4 regions of the Bacteroides caccae genome follow, and region 1 is predicted to be linked to each of the others. Evidence: riboswitches for the same ligand, from Rfam matches in the RefSeq annotation. Region 1 holds a riboswitch; each other region holds the start of a gene.
What was found. Region 1 has a riboswitch for cobalamin ahead of CGC64_RS15745 (TonB-dependent receptor plug domain-containing protein). Riboswitches for the same ligand answer to the same signal wherever they lie in the genome.

Region 1 (5,370 bases):
CCTTGTCGCTGAATACGATTGTATTTGGATTCAGTCCGATATTATTTAGGCGGAACAAGAGTTGTCCTTGTTGGTTGAAACAAAGCAAATCTCCATATACGGTGTAGTCATAAGCGTCTGTGATATATATATTCCCACTGTAGGGATTGACATTGATTCCATAAGGAGTGCTGATATTGGTTCCGTCCGTAATGAAATTTTCACGGACAGTTTCTCCTGTTTTTAGATTGAATGTCTTGATAGAAGCGGTTTGTGTACTGTAATTATAGTTATATAGATAAGCAATCTCTCCGTCAATAGCAAAGTTTTGTACTCTCTCATTATAGTGGGTGACTACCTTTGTCCGGCAATCTATTTTTGCGAAATTATAATCTCCGGCTTCTACATCTTCGCCACGGGTGGCTACATAAACGACTTTTTCTTTCGTATCGGCAATGATCTTTCCCGGATTCGGACCTACGATAATTTTATCGGTTTCCTTGAATGTAGCGATGTCAACCACGGACACTGTATTGTCTACCCCCAATCCCGACGCATGGTCCAATCCGCCGGAGTTGGAAACATATAACTTGTCATCCTGTACACAAATTCCGTCAGGATTACGTCCCACTGTTGTCATAGCGTCTATGGTAAGCGAAGCCGTGTCAATACGTGCTACCGTACCGTCATAAGAACAGACATAGGCTTTTTCTTTATGAAAAGCAATGTATCGCGGTTCCCGGGGATTTCCGTTCTCTGTCAGCATTTGAATCTGTTTCAGCGAGTTTCCCGTTTGGAAATCCACTATTTCTATCGTACTGGAAACGTTGGCTACAATATATATCTTGCTACCGTAAATTGCCAGATCATTAGCCGTATCTCCCAGTCCCCGGTGATTGATCGTCTTGAAATAATTGCGTACCATTCGCTGGTTATTGAAAGAAAAACGCATCAGCGAACTGTTATTCTGATTGAACAATCCTTCGCACAACGCATAGAGTTCGGCTGTATCCGTCTCTGTCGGGTCACCTGTGATGTCCGATGAGGTGAAGGGCTTGTCCTCCATATCATCGCAAGCGTTGAGTAATAATAGCAGCGGCAGACAGAGCCGGAATATATATGTCAATTTCCTTTTCACGTCCATAATATCCTTTTATAATATTAATATCTTATCTTCAATGTTGCCCTGACTGAACGGCCGGGCATGGGGAAGAACTGAACAATCTCGTAATTTTTATCCAGCAGATTCAAAACCTCTACGCTAAGAGACGTTGTAACTTTTCTTATCCGGAAGTCTCGGCCGGCTGAAATACTGTGATCGCTGTAACTGGCCAACCGGTTTTCGGGAATGTTCTGTCCCAACGCATAACGTTTTCCCGAAAAGAGGAACGAATAAGATAAATCTATCCAGGGTGTTTCGATGCCCGCTTGTCCCGAAGCGGAGACGCGGGGGGTGTAGGCTATCTGATGTTTATAAGTCGATTTGTTCGAGCTGGCGTCCGGAGTTGTGACATCTAATGCCCGTTGATAAGTATAGTTCCCGGAAAAATTGATACGGATACTTTCCCGGGGTTGGAGCGATAGGCTTCCTGTGGCGTCAATACCTTTGATCTCTACACTGCCCAAATTCCTCATGCTCCACACAGCAAGGTTCTTGGTCGGGTAAGCAATGATTTTGTCCGTCACTTTGTTATAATATGCGTCAACGGTTGCCGACAGGTAGGGCAGGAATGTACATACATTTCTGCTATACGTCAAACCGATATTGTATTGACGGGCATTTTCGGGTTTCAATTTGCTGTTACCCACTTCCTGATAATATAAATCATTGAAACTAGGCAAACGGAAAATATCTTTGTAGAAGAAACGGACACGAAATTCTTCATTCCGGAAAGGCTTGAATGTGGCGCTGACGTAAGGAGTTAATTTGCGGTGATTGCCTGCGCTTCCTCCCTTGTCGGCCTGCTCGTTGATAACGGTTGCCAAGGCGGAAACAGATAGAGTGAACCATTCGTTGACGTATTTTCCGGCAATGGCTGTCAACCACGAATAGCGTGTGGGATGTGCAAAGTCTGCCATGTTGGCATTCATCGTGTTGATACTGCCGTCGGTAGATAATGAAAACGAAAGATTGTTCAGCAGCCTGTATAACACGGAGGCGGAAAGATAGTATTCCTGCTGGTAATAGCTGTTCTCTGTTTTGCCTTCATTGTTTTTGATAGCAGGGTCCAGATAATGCTGGTAACTCCAGTTCCATTTGGCAGAAGTCCGGAATACCCATTGCCGGCTGAATTCCTTTTTATATTGGCTTTGTATAAATGTATTTTTGTCCCAGAGGTGCTGTGCGGAAAAGTCGTTATATAGCGTGGTCGCTTTCGGCAATCCCCTGGAAGACTGGAAGTAGTAAGCTTTTAGCCGCCATTGCTCTTTGTCGGAGAAGTTGCCGTAAAGCCCGGCTTCGGCACGGAACGTTTCGACATCCGTGTTCTTCCGTTTTTCACGTGAAGTCAGGTCGTCTGCTGCGTTTCCATAACGTAGCGTGTACGGATATTGTCCGTCTGACGACATCCATTCACCGTTCGCCGAAACTGTCCATTGGGGGCTGAGTTGTTGTTCCAATAAGATAGAGGGATTGACAAGTCCCCACGAACCGGTTTTGAAAGCAGCGCTTATATTAGTTCGTTTCCCTTTCTCAAAGCGGGGAGTGAGCGTCTGTATGTCCAATATTCCTGCAGAAGCGAAGAAACGTGCCGGTTGGAAGATATTGTCACTCTGCCCGTTGCTCAACGAAAGTTGATCTACATTATCAAGTGAGAAACGGCCGATGTCGATCTGTCCCGTCTGACAGTCCGTTATGGCAATTCCGTCATAGCCTACGGCGGTGTGCTGTGCTCCCAAACTGCGTATGGAGACAGTTTTCAGACCTCCTATGCCTCCGTAGTCTTTTACAGTCACACCGGCAAAATGCTTCACCGCATCGGACACTTGCAAGGCGTGCAGATTCTTCAGGGCTTCTTTGGAAAATAGTTGTAGAGGTGCAGTAGAACGGACCTCACGGGTCTGGTAAATATCAGAAACGGTAACCTCCGGAATAAAATAGGTATGCGTTGTATCCACTTTCTGCTGTTGTGCAAAAAGCGGTATGGATAGAAATTGGCAGCAGAATGCTGCACAGATACTCATATAAAACGTCACATATCTCATCCTTGATTTTCTGGCTGTTTTCACATTTTAAAAGTGTCCGGGCGAAATCCCTTCGACCGGACACGCTAAATAAACTTTGGCAGAGTTTATTAATTTAAACATACTTTCTCTGAATCAGAGTGATGAATGAAATGATAGACGAATTGTCCGGTTCATTAGACTCAACGCTTTTTCCTCGAAAGCAGTGAAATTGGTTGCACGGCAGGTCTTCTGACTTGTTCCTGTTGCGGGCGCCTTCCCGGAAGTTTCTTTCCAGTGGCTAAAAGTAGGTTGCTCGCAACGTAATGTGTGGAACTTACAGCAGCGGGACTGTTCAGGATTTACACCTGATTCCCTTTTAATCGCTTCCCTCGTATGTGAGAGTTGCAAACCGATGCGCGACAAAGATAGATAGTTTATTTGTTTTATGCAAGAAAGAAGAAGATTATTGATGTATCATCAGGTATTCTTCAATCGCTTGTGTGGTAGCATCTTTCAACAATACGGTTTTCTCTTTATTTAATAGGTATAAAGTAGGGATCGCTTTCAGGTCATACAGTTGTTTCTCTTTGATTGTGAATTTCTTATCATATCCGTTAATCCATTCTTTGGGAAATTCATTCAGATGTTTGCGCCAGTCATCCAACTCTTCATCGGGGTAGATAGAAAGGACGATCAGCTTCTTCTCCTTTATGAGTTGGCTGATGATAGGGGCTTGCTTTAAACCTTCGATTGTCTCCGTACAAGCGTGGCAACCGGGATTATTGATAAATAGCAGAAGATAATCGGCATTAAGCTGATAGAGGGAGCCTTGAGCGCCGGAAGCAAGGGTATAGGTGAAGTTTATAGCTTTGGTGCCTATGCGGTTCTTTTGAGCTAATTCCAACCGTGCCTTGGGGCGTACTTTTTCTATCTCTTCCAATACGGGAGAGGCTGCCATTGCTTCCAATACGGGAATATAAAATTCCTCGTTACGCATCGGAGAGTTGGGGTCATATAAGTATTTATCCGCTAAATCGGTGATGTAGGCGAATACTTTCTTGTCTACGTTTGTGCGGTCGATCGTTTTGCGTATAGCTTCCTGTGCGGTTTTGAGGGGGACATGATTCAGAATGTCGCAGTAATCCACCCACGCCTGTTCGGTTATTTCCGGATGATGAATGTAGTTGGTGTCGGCGAAGTTCACATTATCCCAGTAGTGCTTTACTAAGAACTCGGCACGTTGTTCCGGTGCTACCATTATTTGAGGGATAGCGGGCAGCGTGAAAGTCTTGATAGTGTCCTGTGACACTTCGTTTTTAGTCTGGCTTGAAGCATTCCCGCTTTTGCAGGACCAAAGGAGGAGGAAGCAGAGAATGGGAAGGATATTTAAGTTTGTTTTCATGACTTGCTGTTCTACATTTATCTGATTATTTTTCAAGTTGCAGGCAAAGATAACTCCCTTTTTATTTTATTCAAAACATTCTTCTTTTTTTGTTCGGCAGGATATTATTTGAAGTTATCAGTTAACTATAATTTCGTCGGAGGGACTTGACAAATGCTTTTTTATGTTGTATATTTGTAGACAGAGAACGTGAAATCAATAACAGAAGAATGAAAAAGTATGGAATAAAAGTAGAAAGTGGTGTAATTTTACAACAAATATAGATTGTCTCCTCCTTTTTTGATGAGGGGAAGGGCGATCAATACTGGCTAAAGGCTGCGAATTTTATAAGGTTCGCAGCCTTTTTTGTTGTATTATTTCGGATGTTTTTCTATGAATTTTTATTTTAAAGTTTATAATAAACGGAGGGGACGTTTATAATAAACGATCATTGAATTTATTAATAACGATAAGAACGTTTATGTAGTGGAATGTTCGTTTTTTTATATAACGCTTATTCTAAGTCTCGAGATTTGTATTTTTATGGTAATAATAATTGAAGTCTTTCTCCGGTAATTTTTTCGGAACGTGTAAGCAGACTCGAATGAGACGAGTAATAATCTATATCTGCCGGAGAAAGATTATTTCTCTTTCCCCAGTGTAAACACGAATTCCAGTCCACCGCTTTGACTGCTTTTGGCGGAGATATTGCCGCCATGAATAATCACGGCATTTTTTACGATAGCCAGCCCCAAACCGGTACCGCCCAGTTTGCGTGAGCGACCTTTATCTACCCGGTAGAAACGCTCGAATAAACGGTTCAGGTGTTCGGCCGGTACGCCTAC
Region 2 (5,370 bases), 550 kb from region 1:
CAACGGCCACGGGGTTAGCAGGAGTCCTGTCATAACTTCACTGTGTCCCAAGGTGTTTTGCAGGAAAAAGGGTAAAGAAACCATTGCCGACATTTGCGCGATAAACGAACAAATGGAGGTCAGGATAGACAGTCGGAAAATAGGGATACGTAATAGGTCCAAGGGTAGTAACGGAGTGGCTTGGCTGAGTTGACGGCGCACGTAATAAGTACCCACCACCACGAGAACAATTAATTGGATGAAAAGAAAATCCATTTTTTCGTGATGTGCGAATCCGTCCAGCGTGTAAATCAGTAATCCGAAAGTAATAGCATTGGCTATGGCACTGATCGTATCGAACTTTCGTTTCGTGCGTTCTTCTTGTCTCGGTAAATGCTTCATACCCAGCACTAATGCCGTAATTCCCAAGGGTACGTTGATCGCGAACAGCCAGTGCCAACTGGCAATGGAAAGAATCCCGCTGGCTACGGAAGGTCCTGCGGCGGCAGAGATCGCTACTACCATGGCATTAATTCCCATTCCGCGTCCGAGCTGGCTTTTCGGATAAATATATCGTAACTGCGCCGTGTTCACACTTGTAATAGCCGAAGCGCTGAATCCTTGAAAAATGCGGGCGATCGTCAATGTCCAGAATGAATCGGACAGGGCGCAAATCAGTGAAGTGATACAGAATAACCCAATCCCCGAAAGATATACTTTTCGATAACCGATAATCTCCCCCAAAGCGGAAAAAGACAATAGAGAAACAACGATTGCCAACTGGTAACCGTTGATAATCCAGGTAGTCACGGCGGGGGAAGTCCCGAAATCGTGCGAAAGGGTGGGGAGTACGATGTTAATAATGTTAACGTCCAATACTGACATACAAAGAGCGAATCCGACGGAGATTACCGCCCAGATACGTCTGGGCATTGGTAGTCCGTCGGTTTCGTCCGTTGGAGCAGGATTTACTGATTGTATCATAAAAACTTATTCTTGTAGAATTTTCTTTTTTCTGTAAAAGTAAACAAAACAGCGCTTTACGTGTTTTCGTTTTCTTAAAAAAATAAGTTTTTTTAGTGCAGCCGGTGGTGCTGTCCGGGATGCCGGGGAGACTTTGTCTTTAGTGCCGGCAACCGTCTGTTTTTATGGTTGAAAACGGTCTGATAATTTTAGGATTCGTTGATTACTACTTCCACGAAATTCCAGATAAGGAGAGAAAAGATCCTGTTCGAAACGTCCGTCTACCAATACGTTTATATAAGGAAGAACCGCATTCAGTCGGGGTTGTTCCCGGATTTCTTCATACGTATATCCTGTGTAACACCATATATTCATTCCTGTTTCCTCTTTCACTCTTTTGACAAGCGCCAGAAATTCTTCCGGGTAGAACAAGGGATCCCCCCCGGAGAAAGTGACTCCATCCAGTAAAGGATTCGCTTTGATTTCCCGGATAATCGATTGTATCTTTTCTTCCGTAAGTTCTTCACCTGCGTTCGGATTCCAACTTTCCGGGTTATGACAACCGGGACAGTGATGGGAACATCCGGCAAGATAAATGGAATACCGTATCCCCTCACCGTCAACGATTGTTTCCGGATAAGTTCCTAACAAGCGGAGAGTTGAAAGTTGAGAGTCAAGAGTTGTCATTGTAAATTAGGATATGAAAATATAAGTAAAGTTCTCAACTCTCAATTTTTACAAGTGTTTTACGCGGTCTTTTTCTTCCGCCCGTTTAGCGGAGTTCCACGAACTTAAGTCACCTGTCAGGTAGCCGGTGATGCGGCGCATCCGGAGAATGCTTTCACTCTGGCATACGGGGCATTTGTCGAAAATCACCCCTTTGTAGCCGCAGTTATGGCAGGTGTCTACCGGATGATTGATAGAGCCGTAACCGATACCCTCGTCGTGCATCACCTTTACTATTTTGGCAATGGCACGTACATTTTTCTGTGCTTCTCCGTCCAGTTCCACATATGTGATGTGTCCGCCACGGGTAATAGCGTGGAAAGGAGCTTCGCATTTGATTTTTTCAACAATACTGATAGGCTCTTTCACGTCTACGTGGAATGAGTTGACATAATAGTCCCTGTCCGTTACTCCCGGAATTTTACCGAATTTCCGGCGGTCCATTTTGGTGAAACGTCCGGAAAGACCTTCGGCGGGAGTAGCCAGTACAGAATAGTTCAGGTTATATTTCGCTTTATATTCATCCGCTACCTTGTTCATTTCCGTTACGGCCTCGTACAATGTGTCCCATGCCTTTTGGCTATGCCCGTGGCCTTCTCCGTAGAGAGCAACCATTGCGTTGTGCCCGCCGATGAATCCGATTCCCAGCGTACCGCTACGCAGCACGTCACCTACCTGTTCGTTTGGGTTCAGTGTGCCGCCGCCTTTCCATACATCATTTCCCATCATAAAGGGGAACTGGCGTGCAAGGGCTGTACGCTGATATTGATAACGTTCGTAAAGCTGGTCGGCCACTAAAGTAGCCGTGTTACGTACCGATTCCATGAAAATCTCCTTTGCTTTCTGTTCGATAGCGTCTTTGTTGCGTTCGTCCTCTATCAGATTTTCAGCTTTGATACGAGCTTCGATAGCCAGTCGGGGCATATTTAGTGTTGTGAATGAAAGGTTGCCGCGTCCTAAAGACGATTTCTCTCCGGCTACGTTTTCAAACACACGAGTGCGGCAACCCATTGTTGCCAGCTCGTAAATATAACGTTTCGGGTCGTCTGCTTTCCATTTTTCGTTCTTGTTGAAAGGAGTATCGAGGAACATGAAATTTGGAAAAAGAGCTTTCGATGTCGTCTGGCAGGCTTTCAGCAGCAGGTCGAAATTAGGAGCTTCGTAAGTTGCTTTCATGGCCTCTTCGATGCTTTCCATTTTCATAGCCTTCTCATAGTCCTTTTCCGAATAAGAAACTCCGTCTTTCACTTTGAAGATCTGAATCGGGAATACGGGTACTTCACCACGGGTTCCCAACCCTTCAATCGTGGCCTTCAGTAGCTCCTCAATCACCATGCGGCCTTCAGCGGAAGTATCCGTGCCGTAGTTGATAGAGCTGAATACCACCTGGTTACCACCACGGGAATGCATCGTGTTCAGGTTGTGTATAAATCCTTCCATTGCCTGATGCGTATCTTTCCGTGTCTGTTGGTATGCCTTCTCTATGATGCGTGCCAAGTGCTCTTTGTCAATATTGATTTGCAGGGCTATCAGGGCGATGCGTAACGTTTCCCGTTCCCGTTCACCGGATTGGATAGACGGCAGATATTCTTTAATCAGTGTGCGGATCGCTTTTTCATCGGCCTGTATACCGTTTTCCATGGCCACATAGAAATTGATGAAAGAAGATAAATGCTTGCGGAATGACTTGGCCACACCCTTTGCCATGAAAAAGTCGAAGGCGGGAATTGCCTGTCCGCCGTGCTGCTCGTTCTGGTTTGTCTGGAAGATGATCGTAGCCAGAGTTGCATAACTTTGAATGCTTTGTGGGGTGCGGATACTGCCGTTTTTGGTACGGAAACCGCGTTCGAACAAATCATCCATGTCATATTGGATACAAGTCGTCGTTTTTGTCGGATAATAATCCAAGTCATGAATATGAATGTCTCCCAGTTGGTGAGCTTCGGCAAAACGCTTCGGCAACAGGTATTTATAAGTATAATCTTTGGTTACTTCCGATGCAAACGTCATCATCTGTCCGGCAGGTGTATGGCTGCTCATATTGGCGTTGCTTAGGTTTACATCGTTCTTGTCGATAGCGACAATACCATCCATGACGTGCTTCATCTGGGTTTTCTTGTCTCGTTCCGTATTCCGCCATTCACGGTAGATGATGTACTTTTTGGCGACCTCCGGCCGTACCTTCATCAATGCTTTTTCTACTAAGTCCTGGATTTCCTCTACGGTAATCGTAGGGGTGGCAAACTGGCTGATTACATTCATCGTGATATCAGCAATTAATTGCTGTTCATCCTGAATGCCTGTCGCACTGAATGCCTTGCTGATTGCATTCTTAATCTTGCTGATAGAGAAATCTTCTCTTTTACCATCACGTTTGATGATACAAATTTCCGCGTAGTTCATAACTTTAACTCCCGAAAGTGTTAGACATTAATAATATGGTTGATTTGTTCCGGCAGGTCTTCTGACTTATCTCTCCCTCGCAACGCCTTCCCACATCAGCCGATGCAGTGACATAGTGTGCGGATTCACAGAGAATTACAGCAGCGGGTACTGTCGCCGATTTGCACAGCGTTCCCTCATTGACTAAACCTCTTTTTAGTTCCGAAACCGGATACAAAGATAAGTGATAATCTAATATCCCGGTTACCTTTTAACATTAAATTTCGGGAAACTTTTCTTTCTTACTGATACAGAAACTTTTCCGTTTTGGAAAACTTTTTTCTGAATTTAACTCGTGAAGTGTTCTCTTTTTGCCTGTTTCTTTTCTCGAAACCGGACATGATTCGGTGTGTTTTCCTTTATTTGGGCTGCAAAGGTGCGAAATTATTTTCTTATGTTCCGTACAAAAATAAAAAATATCTTCTTTGTCTTATTCTGCCGTTATTATTTCTACATCATATCCGATGAACAGCTCGCTCTCAATCGCTCCGGTGATTGCCTTCACTTGTTCCTCCAAAGAAGAGTCAATGTAATGAAAACGAGTATCAGGGATAAAGTTGCCGTTTTCGGTAAGAACCGGTCCATCTTTCGCCATGGTCGCAATTTCGCATGCTATACGTTCTTTCGCTTCCCGGTTGATAATTGAATCCGACCATTGCAGATTCTTTATCAGATGATTTTTCCCGGTTCATGATCTTACATTCTCGATGATTTTAAATATGTATAACAACCGGATGAGGATGTTTGGTTCAATCTTGCTTTTTGATAATCGAATAACTGTCTTCTGCCTTTTTAGTTAATTTTTAAATTTAATTCCGTTAATTGTTAACGGTTACCTGTATTCTATTAAACCATGTTATAAGATGCCCTACTTTGCCTTGAAAATTTGGAGATATGCAGAAAGTCCGTATCTTTGCAATGTGTTTTTCATAGTATTAGATTTAAGGTTAACAAAAAAGATTGGCTGTCTGGGATAGATAGCCTTTTTTTTGTCTGTATGTCTACAATCGTTATGTCTCCCTCTATAATATCAGCCAGATAGCTATGATGTGCCCGATACTTCCTCCCAAGCAGAACAGATGAAAGGTGGCGTGCATATAAGGCTTGCGCAATGAATAGAATACGGCACCTGTAATATAAGATACGCCTCCTCCTATCAGCCACCAGAAAGCCGGGGTGGCATTCAGCAATGCCAGATGATCCATTAAAGGCTTCATAGCGACCAAAATACTGGCTCCCATGGCCACATAACAGCACGTT
Region 3 (5,370 bases), 680 kb from region 1:
TCTTTTATTACCATTTCTTCCGGTTGATAGCCGACTACCACTTCACGGGTTACAGCCAAACTTGTCGTATCCACTTCAACCACTTTTCCCGGACGCGCATTGGGATCTATTCCGACAGGGCCTGCATAAGAACTTACATAAGCCTTTCCATCATTAAAAGTGATATACCGGCAATTTGTCACATTTATTTGCCCCAGATGTTGTGCCGTTTCCACATCCATCACCTCTATAAAATTCGAGCAATTGATTACGGCATACAGCTTATCTCCATAAATCTGCAAATCATTTCCAACATCCCCCAGTTCTTTCACTACGGACGGATTCCGCTCGGCATAAATATTACGATGATACTTACCGGTAGTGCTGTCATAAAAATCAAGCGTACACTTATTACTTCCCATATTTCCTTCATTGAGAAGATACATTCCTTTAATACTGACGCCCCCTAAAGGATCCTTGCCAACATCTATCTCGTCAGAAGGTAGAACCGGAAGCTCGCCCCGACAAGCCAGCAAACAACAGCCTGTTAATATACCAAGCAAGACACGCGAAAGAATATTATTCACAATCATATCGTTAAGTTTAAAATGAATTTAAAGTTAGTTCCGGGCATCGGATAAGACCTCACCACCTCATATTGTTGATTAAAAATATTGTTTACTTCCAAGGTCAACTTGAAATCATACTTTCTCCAACTGAATTTCTTTGCCAAAGAAAAATCACTTGTATACCAAGGAAGACGATAATTCTCCGGAGTATTGGCCGAAACGTCATAGCGCTCTCCCGTATATATAAAGCTATAATTCAATTCCCATGATTTATATCCGGCATTTAATATAGCCGAGCCACTATGCCAGGGAATATACGATATTTGTCCCCCATACGTATCTTTATCCGACTTATCAGTAAAATCCTGTGCTTTCTGATACGTATATGATAACCGGCTGTCAAATACCCAATCGTTACCAAACTTCCAAAGTCCTTGCAAAACGACATCCACTCCTTTTATTTTAACAAGTCCCATATTAATCATTGTCCAACGAAAGAAATTATTGGTAGGAGTAGCTATTATTTTATTTTCCACCTCATTATAATACGCATCCAATTGCACATTCAGTGCTTGCAGCCAGGTTCCGGAAGATAATTTCTGATAAGTGAATCCTACGTTATACTGATTAGTATACTCAGGTTTCAGCTTTATATTCCCTATAAATGTATAATACAAATCGTTCAAAGTCGGCATACGAAATATCCGTTTGTAAAAAGCACGCAGACTTAAATCAATATTCTTGAAAGGTTTATAGGAAGTGATAACGGTAGGAGTAAATTCCATTTTATTCCCGGCCGAAGTAGTATCTGAAGCAACGTTCTCATTTACAAAAGTTCCCAAGACACTGGCCTGCAACTTAAAACGCTCAAAATGTAAAGAGGTAGCTGCCGCTACCAGCGCCGTATTTCTCCGGGGATAAGGAAAATCTGTCAAATTAGCGTTCAGCTTATTCCATTGGTAGTCCGCTGAAATATTTATATCCCAAAAAGGAAAAAGAGTAACCCTGTTAGCCATTGACAAGTAAACTTCCTGTTGGCGATATGTATTATTTACATACATGGTAGCCTCCTCCTTTTGGGGATCTGCCAGATAATGCAGATAATCATACGCGTATTTGGCATTCAACAACAGACTGTACACATCACCGAAATCTTTTTTGAAAGAAGATTGGAAAAAGAAATTTGTATCCCATTGGCGATCCTCATGTGAGAAACGATTCCGCACAACAGCACCGGGATATCCACGTTCTGAATTATAAAAATAAGCTTTCGTACGCCAGTAACCACTTTTGATCTTGCCATATAAGCCGCCCTCAGCACGCAATGCATTGACATCCCCATTACGGCGTACTGCCGTAGTATCATATCCTCCATCCACCGCATAAGTAAATTTATACTTTCCGGTTGTATACATATATTCAGTACTAAGTGACGCACTCACATTCTCACTCAGTTTCTGTTCCCAAAGCAAAGAAGGATTGACAACTCCGAAAGAGCCCGTCTTAAAAGTCGCTTTCACATGATAAGCCCTATCCTCCCGAAAAACGGGTGTTCTCGACTGGAGATAAATAGAACCTGCAGAACCAAAATCTTTCGCCGGTTGGAAAATGGCACTTTTCTGACCATTATATAAAGTGACAGCTTCCATATTATCCAAAGAGAAACGTCCCAAATCAATCACTCCATTCTGCGCATTACCCAGTTCAATACCGTCATAAAACACTCCCACATGATTCGTTCCCATACTTCGGATATTAACGGTCTTCAACCCGCCTATTCCACCATAATCTTTTATTTGTACTCCGGAAAAATAACGTATAGCGTCCGCTACCGAATGTGCAGCCAGTTTCTCCAACTTATCCCCTGATAAAGATTGCACCGGAATTACCTCCTTATTAATTCTGGCAGTAACCACTACTTCATTAAGATGATGCAAACTGTCCAGTTTGCTTTGTGCTGACGACAATAAAGCCATACTCAAAAAGCATCCTATCCCCAATACCCTAAAATAAATCTGCCCGAACATAATCCTCCTGTTTATTAATTAAAATAATAAACTTTCATAGGGTTACAGTGAGGATGCAATTTTCCATACACTCAAACATATACACGTGCTTCTCCCCGCATAATGGAACACTCAAAAAGGCATATTCCTCCTTCCTGAAACTTCACATCACCAATCAAAGATGTATTTTGAATAAAAAACTGCACTCTTCAAACTCTAATCCCGGAAAGTTTCAAGAATTCAATTTTGGCAGGTCTTCTGACTTACTCCATTTTCCTAACGCCCTTCCCATTCCTCCAAAGCGGAACAGTGGATTTGAGTATTGTAGGAAAACTTTTGGCGGAGCTTACAGCAGCGGGTCTGTTCAGGATTTACACCTGATTCCCTTTTCACCACTCTTTCCGTAGAATCGGAAAAGTGACACCAAAATTTCTGGGGACAAAGATACACAAATAGGAACAAATCGAAAGAAAAATCCAACTAAAATAAAAACAAACTAATAATTAAGTCCTATCTTTGCCGTTCAAAAGGACCCACTATTATTTTTTTCTAATTAAACATCTTATAAAAGTGAAATCTCCTGCTCCGACTATCACGTTACTTTGCCTGCTCTTTTTGGCAAGCTGTATCACCCGTAATAAGACATCTCTGGAAGCATTCAACCAAGATGTATATACCCCTGAATACGCTTCGGGATTTAAAATCCTGGGTGCTGAGAACGCTGCCAGTACGCTTATACAGATTACCAACCCGTGGCAAGGCGCCAACGACGTAACAATGTCTTATTTTGTTACACGCAACGGCGAGCAAGCGCCTGCCGGATTCAACGGTCCCGTCATCCCTGCCGGAGCCAAACAGATTGTATGCATGTCTTCTTCCTATGTTGCCATGCTCGATGAACTGGGAGAAGTCAACCGGATTGTCGGAGTTTCGGGCATTGATTATATCGCCAATCCCTACATCCTTGCCCACAAAGATTCAATCAAGGATATGGGTCCTGAAATGAACTACGAACTGCTGATTGGATTAAAGCCCGACGTAGTCTTGCTCTATGGCATAGGTGACGCCCAAACCGCTGTAACGGACAAACTGAAAGAACTTTCCATACCTTATCTATATATGGGGGAATATCTGGAAGAATCACCGCTCGGCAAAGCCGAATGGATGATTGTCCTTTCCGAACTGACAGACAAACGGGAAAAGGGAATAGAAATATTCCGGGAAATTCCCCAACGTTATTACGCACTGAAAGCCCTCACGGATTCCGTCAGCCAGCGTCCTACCGTTATGTTCAACACTCCATGGAACGACAGTTGGGTAATGCCTTCCACCCAAAGTTATATGGCACGACTGATTGCCGATGCAGGCGCAGAGTACATTTATAAAGAAAACAGTTCCAACAGTTCAACCCCAATCGGACTGGAAACAGCCTATGGCCTGATACAAAAAGCCGATTACTGGATTAATGTCGGTTCGGCAACTACACTTGAGGAGCTGAAAGCTGTCAACCCTAAATTCGCAGACGCAAAAGCCGTGAACGAAAAGACTGTTTATAACAACAACTTACGGTTGACGCCGACAGGCGGAAACGATTATTGGGAATCGGCAGTTGTCCGTCCCGATGTTGTGTTACGCGACTTGATTCATATTTTTCATCCGGAGCTTGTATCCGATTCACTTTATTATTACAGGCGTCTGGAATGAAACAACCCCGCAAACATACTGCACTTTTATTTATCGCGCTAGGCATAATCGCCCTGCTATTGCTAGTCATAGATATGGCAACCGGAGACACGTATATCCCTGTCTCCAAGGTATGGGCTGTGCTCACCGGAGGCGAATGTGATGAAATGACACGTAACATTCTTCTTTCTATCCGGTTCATACGGGTAATAGTGGCGGCACTGATAGGCGTGGCACTCTCCGTAAGCGGTTTGCAGATGCAGACAGTTTTCCAAAACCCATTGGCGGATCCCTATTTGCTGGGAGTAAGTTCCGGTGCAGGATTAGGGGTTGCCTTGTTTATACTGGGAGCTCCACTGCTCGGCTGGTCTGAATTTCCACTGCTCCAGTCATTGGGCATCGTCGGTTCCGGTTGGATAGGAACGGCTGTCATTTTACTGGGAGTAGCTGTCATCAGCCGGAAAGTAAAAAATATCCTCGGTGTATTGATTATGGGAGTCATGATAGGTTATGTGGCAGGCGCCATTATCCAGATACTGCAATATCTGAGTTCTGCCGAACAATTAAAAATGTTCACGCTCTGGTCAATGGGTTCTCTCGGGCACATCACCACCACCCAACTGGGAATCATGACACCTATGTTATGCCTGGGACTGCTCATTTCCATAGTCTGCATCAAACCTTTGAACCTGTTGCTTCTTGGAGAAAACTATGCACGGACAATGGGAATGAATATCAAGCGTTCACGTACACTCATCTTCATCTCCACCGCGCTGCTGACAGGAACGGTGACCGCATTCTGCGGCCCGGTAGGTTTTATCGGGCTGGCAGTACCGCACGTCACACGGTTGCTGTTCAACAACGCCGACCACCGGATACTTGTCCCCGCCACTATGCTGACGGGACTTATCAGCATGCTTCTTTGCGACATCATCGCCAAGAAATTCCTGCTTCCGGTGAACTGTATCACCGCCTTGCTCGGTGTTCCGGTCATTTTATGGGTAATAGCTAAAAACTTGCATGGATTCAAATGATTGAACTTAAGGAACTGACATTAGGATACGGACAGCGCACGCTGTTGAAAACGGTAAACGCCCGAATCACAGGCGGACAACTCGTTGCACTGCTAGGAC
Region 4 (5,370 bases), 490 kb from region 1:
TGAATCGTTCAATGCGATAATCGGAGCACCGTTCTTTAAAGCCAACTGTTGCACCTTCACAATCTTTTTCGCGTTGGAAGCGGACAGTGAACCGCCGCAAACGGTGAAGTCATAGGCGTAAACGAATACCTGGCGACCGTCAATCTTTCCGTAGCCGGATACGATACCGTCTCCCGGAATCTTGTTCTTGTCCATGCCGTAGTTAGTGCAACGGTGAACCATTAGTTTGTCCAGTTCAACAAATGTCCCTTTATCGAGCAACATCTCGATACGTTCGCGTGCAGTCATCTTGCCGCTTTCGTGTTGTTTCTCTATCTTCTCAACGCCCCCGCCGAGGGAAGCGATGCGGTCACGTTCCCGGAACGTGGCATATGCTTTGTTTATTTCTTCCATGATGCAATCCGTTTTTTAGTGTTATGCAATCGGTTCTAATGTTATTAATGTCTGGTCACCGGTGATGTTATCGCCTTCCTGAACCAGAATTTCTTTGATACGGCAATCCGAAGTCACTTTATAGTTGCTCTGCATCTTCATGGCTTCGATAACGATAGCGGTGTCTCCCGCTTTTACTTCCTGTCCTGCCGTTACGGGAATTTTTACTACTTTTCCCGGCATGGGAGAAGTGATGCGGTCGTTCTGTTCGTCCTCACCTTTTTTGCGCATACGCAGGTACTTCGCTTGGCTGTCTACGATTTCAACATTGAAACTGCTGTAATGCGTGTTCACTTTATAGCTTTTCCCGTTCTCCTTGCGGATGAGCTGCGCGTTTGCGCTGCGACCGTCCATAAGGATGTTGCAGGTTCCGTTTTCTGCCATTACCACGTCCGCTTCAAACGGCTTTCCGTCAATGGTAAGTACCACTTTATTATCTTCCTTGCTGACCAGTTCCACTTCGGCCACCCGGTCACCTATATGAATTTCCATAATTAACTGCTTTTTTTAATTAGATACGAAGTACGCCTTTATGCAATCCGAATTCTTTCCATTTGCTGATAGGACGGTTGTCGGTAGCGTCGCCGCTGTTCTCTTCAAGATTCATCAGATAATCCATGTAGGCGGCAATCAGTGCAATATTCTCGGCACGTTCGCTGGTTCGCATGATACACTGATGCAGGTGTTCGCCGTTCTTGGCGATGAATCCGGTATCATAATGACCTTCTACGAAATCGGGCGTATCCATAATAGCACGCAGGTAACTGATATTATTCTTGACTCCGGTCAGCTTGTACTCATGAAGCACGCGACGCATCCGTTCGATAGCATATTCGCGGTTAGTTGCCCACACAATCAGTTTGCCAATCATCGGGTCATAATAGATCGGAATCTCGTATCCTTCGTACACATAGCTGTCGATACGCACTCCGATACCGTTCGGTTCTGTAATCTGCTTGATGATTCCCGGACTCGGCATGAAATTCATTTCTGTATCTTCGGCACAGATACGGCATTCGATAGCGTGTCCGCGCTGTTTGATATCTTCCTGTTTCAGTTGGAGAACCTGTCCGTCGGCTACCTTAATCTGCTCTTTTACGAGGTCTACACCGATTACTTCTTCCGTAATGGGATGTTCCACTTGCAGGCGGGTATTCATTTCGAGGAAGTAATAGTTGCGGTGCTTGTCTACCAGAAACTCGATCGTTCCCGCACCGATATAATTGACGGCTTTGGCGGCAGCCACCGCTTTTTCTCCCATATCTTTCCGCAATTCCGGAGTGACGAAAACCGAAGGAGTTTCTTCCACAATCTTCTGATTGCGGCGTTGCACGGAACATTCGCGTTCGCAAAGGTGAATTACATTTCCGTGTTTGTCACCCAGAATCTGAAACTCGATGTGATGAGGCTCTTCCACGAACTTCTCCAGATAAACCGTATCGTCACCGAAAGAAGAAAGAGATTCGCTTTTGGCAGTTGTATAGGCCTCTTCCACTTCTTCTGCGCTGTGGATAAGGCGCATCCCTTTTCCACCGCCACCCATAGAGGCTTTCAGCATCACCGGATAACCGATTTTATTGCAAAGCTCCACAGCTTCTTCCACACTTTTCAGGTTTTCTTGTGTGCCGGGCACAACGGGCACTCCGGCTTCAATCATTTTGATGCGGGCGGAAATCTTGTCGCCCATTGCTTCCATTGTTTCCGGATTGGGACCGATAAAGATAATGCCTTCTTCCTGACAGCGTCGTGCAAAAGCCGCATTCTCGGACAGGAATCCATATCCCGGATGAATGGCGTCTGCGTGGTTCGCTTTCGCCACTTCGATGATTTTTTCTATATTCAGATAACTCTCTTTAGATGCGGCGGGACCTACACAATATGCTTCGTCTGCGTAGAGCACATGCTTTGCAGTCCGGTCTGCCTCGGAAAATATCGCGATACTCGTTATTTCCATCTCCCGGCAGGAGCGCATCACCCTCACGGCTATCTCACCGCGATTGGCTACTAAGATTCTTTTTATCATACTTTTCTAAATTAAGTACATACTTATTTTGTGTCTTCCCACCTTGCGGACATACTCCACCTGATGAAAACACAGTATTTTCCTGATTTGGGGCTTAACAAACGATGTCCTTTCTCCTAATCCACGAGGCGAAAGAACGTTTTACGTGAAGTGGCAGGTCTTCTGACTGACTCTTGTCTTATTTGCCTTCCCGATAGAACATCAGTGGCGTCAAATTAGTTCATTTATAAGACATTGAACTGAGCTTCACAGCAGCGGGACTGTTCGGGATTTGCACCCGATTCCCTATTAATCGTCGTCCGTTGGCTACGGATTCCGAACCATTTCGGCGGCAAAGATAAATAAATTTTGAATAGAGTGTTCTCTTTTTGCACGAAAGTTGCTTTTTTGTGCAATGGACGCTTGTTCGGATATCAGAAACGAAATAAGGTAAATGTAAGTGGATTTAATAGTTAAATCTGTGTGTATTATTGTTTACCCTTTAAACTTTCTTTCTTTTCGCATTGTTGAAGTAGCAATTATTAATCAAACAGTAATCAATTATGAAAGAGAAGAAAGTAGCCCGTGAAGAACGGAATCAAGAGAAGCTGGCTAATGCCGATTGGGTAATGGCGGAATTTTATGCAACATGGTGTCCTCATTGCCAGCGTATGAAACCTGTTGTTGAGGAATTTAAGAAATTAATGGAAGGCACGATCGAAGTGGTGGAAGTAGATGTAGACCAGGAAACTGCCCTTACGGATTTCTACACCATCGAAGCAACGCCTACATTTATCCTTTTAAGAAAAGGACAACAACTTTGGCGGCAATCCGGCGAACTGACTTTGGAAAGACTGGAAAGAGCCGTGAAGGGATTCAAATCTTGAAAAAGTATTAATAAAACAAGTACTATTTCTCAGAAAGTTTTAAATCATGTTATGAAACATACTTTTTTATTTGGATAATTTGCAGATAACCGGAAAGTCCGTATCTTTGCAATGTGTTTTTCATAGTATTAGATTTAAGGTTAACAAAGGTTGGAGCAAGGCGTTGCTCCTTTTTTTATGTTCGTACCTCACTTCCCACTAAATAATATTGATTTAATAAAAAAACAAGTTACCATGAACATCGACTTTATCACGCTTACCAAAGACAATATAGAAAAAGAACATATCTGCTGCGCTTTCTCGGATAAGAAATGTCTGGAAAGTTATAACCTGAAAAAGGAATGGCTGAAGAGGCGATTTGAAAACGGGTATGTTTTTCGTCGTTTGAATGAGCGTGCGAAAGTATTTATCGAATATGGTCCGGCCGAAAACGGATGGGTTCCTGTGAAGGCTGATAATTATCTGTTGATAAACTGCTTTTGGGTAGCCGGGCAATATAAAGGAAAAGGGTATGCGAAAGCTCTGCTCCAAACTGCGATAGATGATGCCTTGCAGCAAGGCAAGGACGGTTTGGTGACTGTGGTAGGAACAAAGAAGTTTCATTTTATGAGTGATACCAAATGGCTGTTGAGACAAGGATTTGTTGCTTGCGAACAGCTTCCGACTGGATTTAGTCTGTTAGTGAAGAAATTGAATGTTGATGCTCCGAATCCGACGTTTAATGAATCTGCACGAACAGGAGAGTGCCCTGATAAAAAGGGTATCACTGTTTATTTCTCCAACCGTTGTCCGTTTGCAGAATTTCATGTGATGAGTTCTTTAAAGGAAACCGCTGCCAAAAGAAATCTTCCTTTGACGATTATAAAACTGGAGACAATGGAGCAGGTACAGGCTGCACCTACTCCGGCTACGATATTCAGCTTGTTTTATGAAGGAAAGTTTGTCACAACGGATATCAGTGCTTGTATGGATAGCCGTTTTGATAAAGCGATAGCAGGGAAATAAGCTAATTCAGTCTCAATTCATACAGACATGCCTGTACTTCTTCCGGACTACCGGTATGTTTACCTTCGTCGTCGGATAGCTTGATACATTCCCGCCATTCCTGATTGACGTTCATCTTGCATTGTGTCAGTTTCATAACGATGTTTGAAGGTTCGAATCCGGTATCATTGGTGAGATTTGTCCCGATGCCGAAGGAACAGCGGATTTTGTTCCTGCAATATTCCTGAATCTCCAGTGCTTTTGTGAAATCAAGGGCATTGCTGAAAACGATAGTCTTGGTAGTCGCGTCAATTCCCAGTTCTTTGTAACGGGATATCAGACTGTCTATAAACCTGAATTCGTTGCCGGAATCGCAGCGGACACCGTCAAACAGTTTCGCCTGTTTGCGGCTGAGATTGCTGAGGAAGATACCGGAAGTATAAGTATCGGATAAGGCAATGCCCAAATCACCGTCATAAACATTCACCCAGTTTTCGAGTGCCATGTAGTTGGCGTGTTTATATCCGAATTGCGCTCCATGAAACATGAACCACTCATGCGGGTGAGTACCCATCATTTTCATGTCGTACTTCATTGCAAAATAGCAGTTGGAAGTGCCTGTGCAATACTGCGCCGTTTCTTTTAATTTTCTGATAACCGTTTCCTGTACATGGACAGAAAATCTCCGCCGCGTACCGAACTCCGAGAAACGTAACCGATGTTGATTGGACAGTTCCACTTTCTCCGATAATTTGCATAAGATTTCGTCCATATCGGCTACATTGCCGAAGAACTGGTTCTTTATTTCGGATACAATGGCAAGTAAAGGTACTTCATACAGGGTAGCTTTATAGAGGAAATCACTGACTTCGATGTGAAGATGATGTGCTTCGTCCAAATGTATCTTGATTTTATCCGGATGAAAGCGGAAAGATGACAGCCATTCCCAATAAACTCTCGGAAGGAACCGGCAATTTCGTGTCATGTATTCCAGTTCTTCTTCTGTAAGTCTCAATCGGCTTAGCTTATCAATTTCATTTTTAAGTCTTTCCAGAAATTCTTCAG

Region 2: another riboswitch for cobalamin. It lies ahead of CGC64_RS17805 (anaerobic ribonucleoside triphosphate reductase); the one in region 1 lies ahead of CGC64_RS15745 (TonB-dependent receptor plug domain-containing protein).
Region 3: another riboswitch for cobalamin. It lies ahead of CGC64_RS18365 (TonB-dependent receptor plug domain-containing protein); the one in region 1 lies ahead of CGC64_RS15745 (TonB-dependent receptor plug domain-containing protein).
Region 4: another riboswitch for cobalamin. It lies ahead of accC (acetyl-CoA carboxylase biotin carboxylase subunit); the one in region 1 lies ahead of CGC64_RS15745 (TonB-dependent receptor plug domain-containing protein).

The regions. Positions count from the first base shown of each region.
Region 1 is NZ_CP022412.2:3,815,747-3,821,116, reverse strand. It holds gene CGC64_RS15750 (YncE family protein) at 1-1,123, opposite strand, end outside; gene CGC64_RS15745 (TonB-dependent receptor plug domain-containing protein) at 1,141-3,183, opposite strand; cobalamin riboswitch at 3,367-3,573, opposite strand; gene CGC64_RS15740 (DUF5106 domain-containing protein) at 3,608-4,546, opposite strand; gene CGC64_RS15735 (sensor histidine kinase) at 5,167-5,370, opposite strand, start outside.
Region 2 is NZ_CP022412.2:4,360,932-4,366,301, reverse strand. It holds gene CGC64_RS17815 (MFS transporter) at 1-963, opposite strand, end outside; gene nrdG (anaerobic ribonucleoside-triphosphate reductase activating protein) at 1,126-1,629, opposite strand; gene CGC64_RS17805 (anaerobic ribonucleoside triphosphate reductase) at 1,678-4,071, opposite strand; cobalamin riboswitch at 4,106-4,292, opposite strand; partial or broken gene CGC64_RS17800 (ribose-5-phosphate isomerase A) at 4,541-4,756, opposite strand; gene trhA (PAQR family membrane homeostasis protein TrhA) at 5,133-5,370, opposite strand, start outside.
Region 3 is NZ_CP022412.2:4,491,485-4,496,854, forward strand. It holds gene CGC64_RS18360 (YncE family protein) at 1-572, opposite strand, end outside; gene CGC64_RS18365 (TonB-dependent receptor plug domain-containing protein) at 569-2,575, opposite strand; cobalamin riboswitch at 2,786-2,997, opposite strand; gene CGC64_RS18370 (ABC transporter substrate-binding protein) at 3,125-4,258, shown strand; gene CGC64_RS18375 (FecCD family ABC transporter permease) at 4,255-5,271, shown strand; gene CGC64_RS18380 (ABC transporter ATP-binding protein) at 5,268-5,370, shown strand, end outside.
Region 4 is NZ_CP022412.2:4,304,137-4,309,506, reverse strand. It holds gene CGC64_RS17620 (acyl-CoA carboxylase subunit beta) at 1-393, opposite strand, end outside; gene CGC64_RS17615 (acetyl-CoA carboxylase biotin carboxyl carrier protein subunit) at 415-924, opposite strand; gene accC (acetyl-CoA carboxylase biotin carboxylase subunit) at 944-2,455, opposite strand; cobalamin riboswitch at 2,591-2,795, opposite strand; gene CGC64_RS17605 (thioredoxin family protein) at 2,998-3,321, shown strand; gene CGC64_RS17595 (N-acetyltransferase) at 3,556-4,326, shown strand; gene pncB (nicotinate phosphoribosyltransferase) at 4,328-5,370, opposite strand, start outside.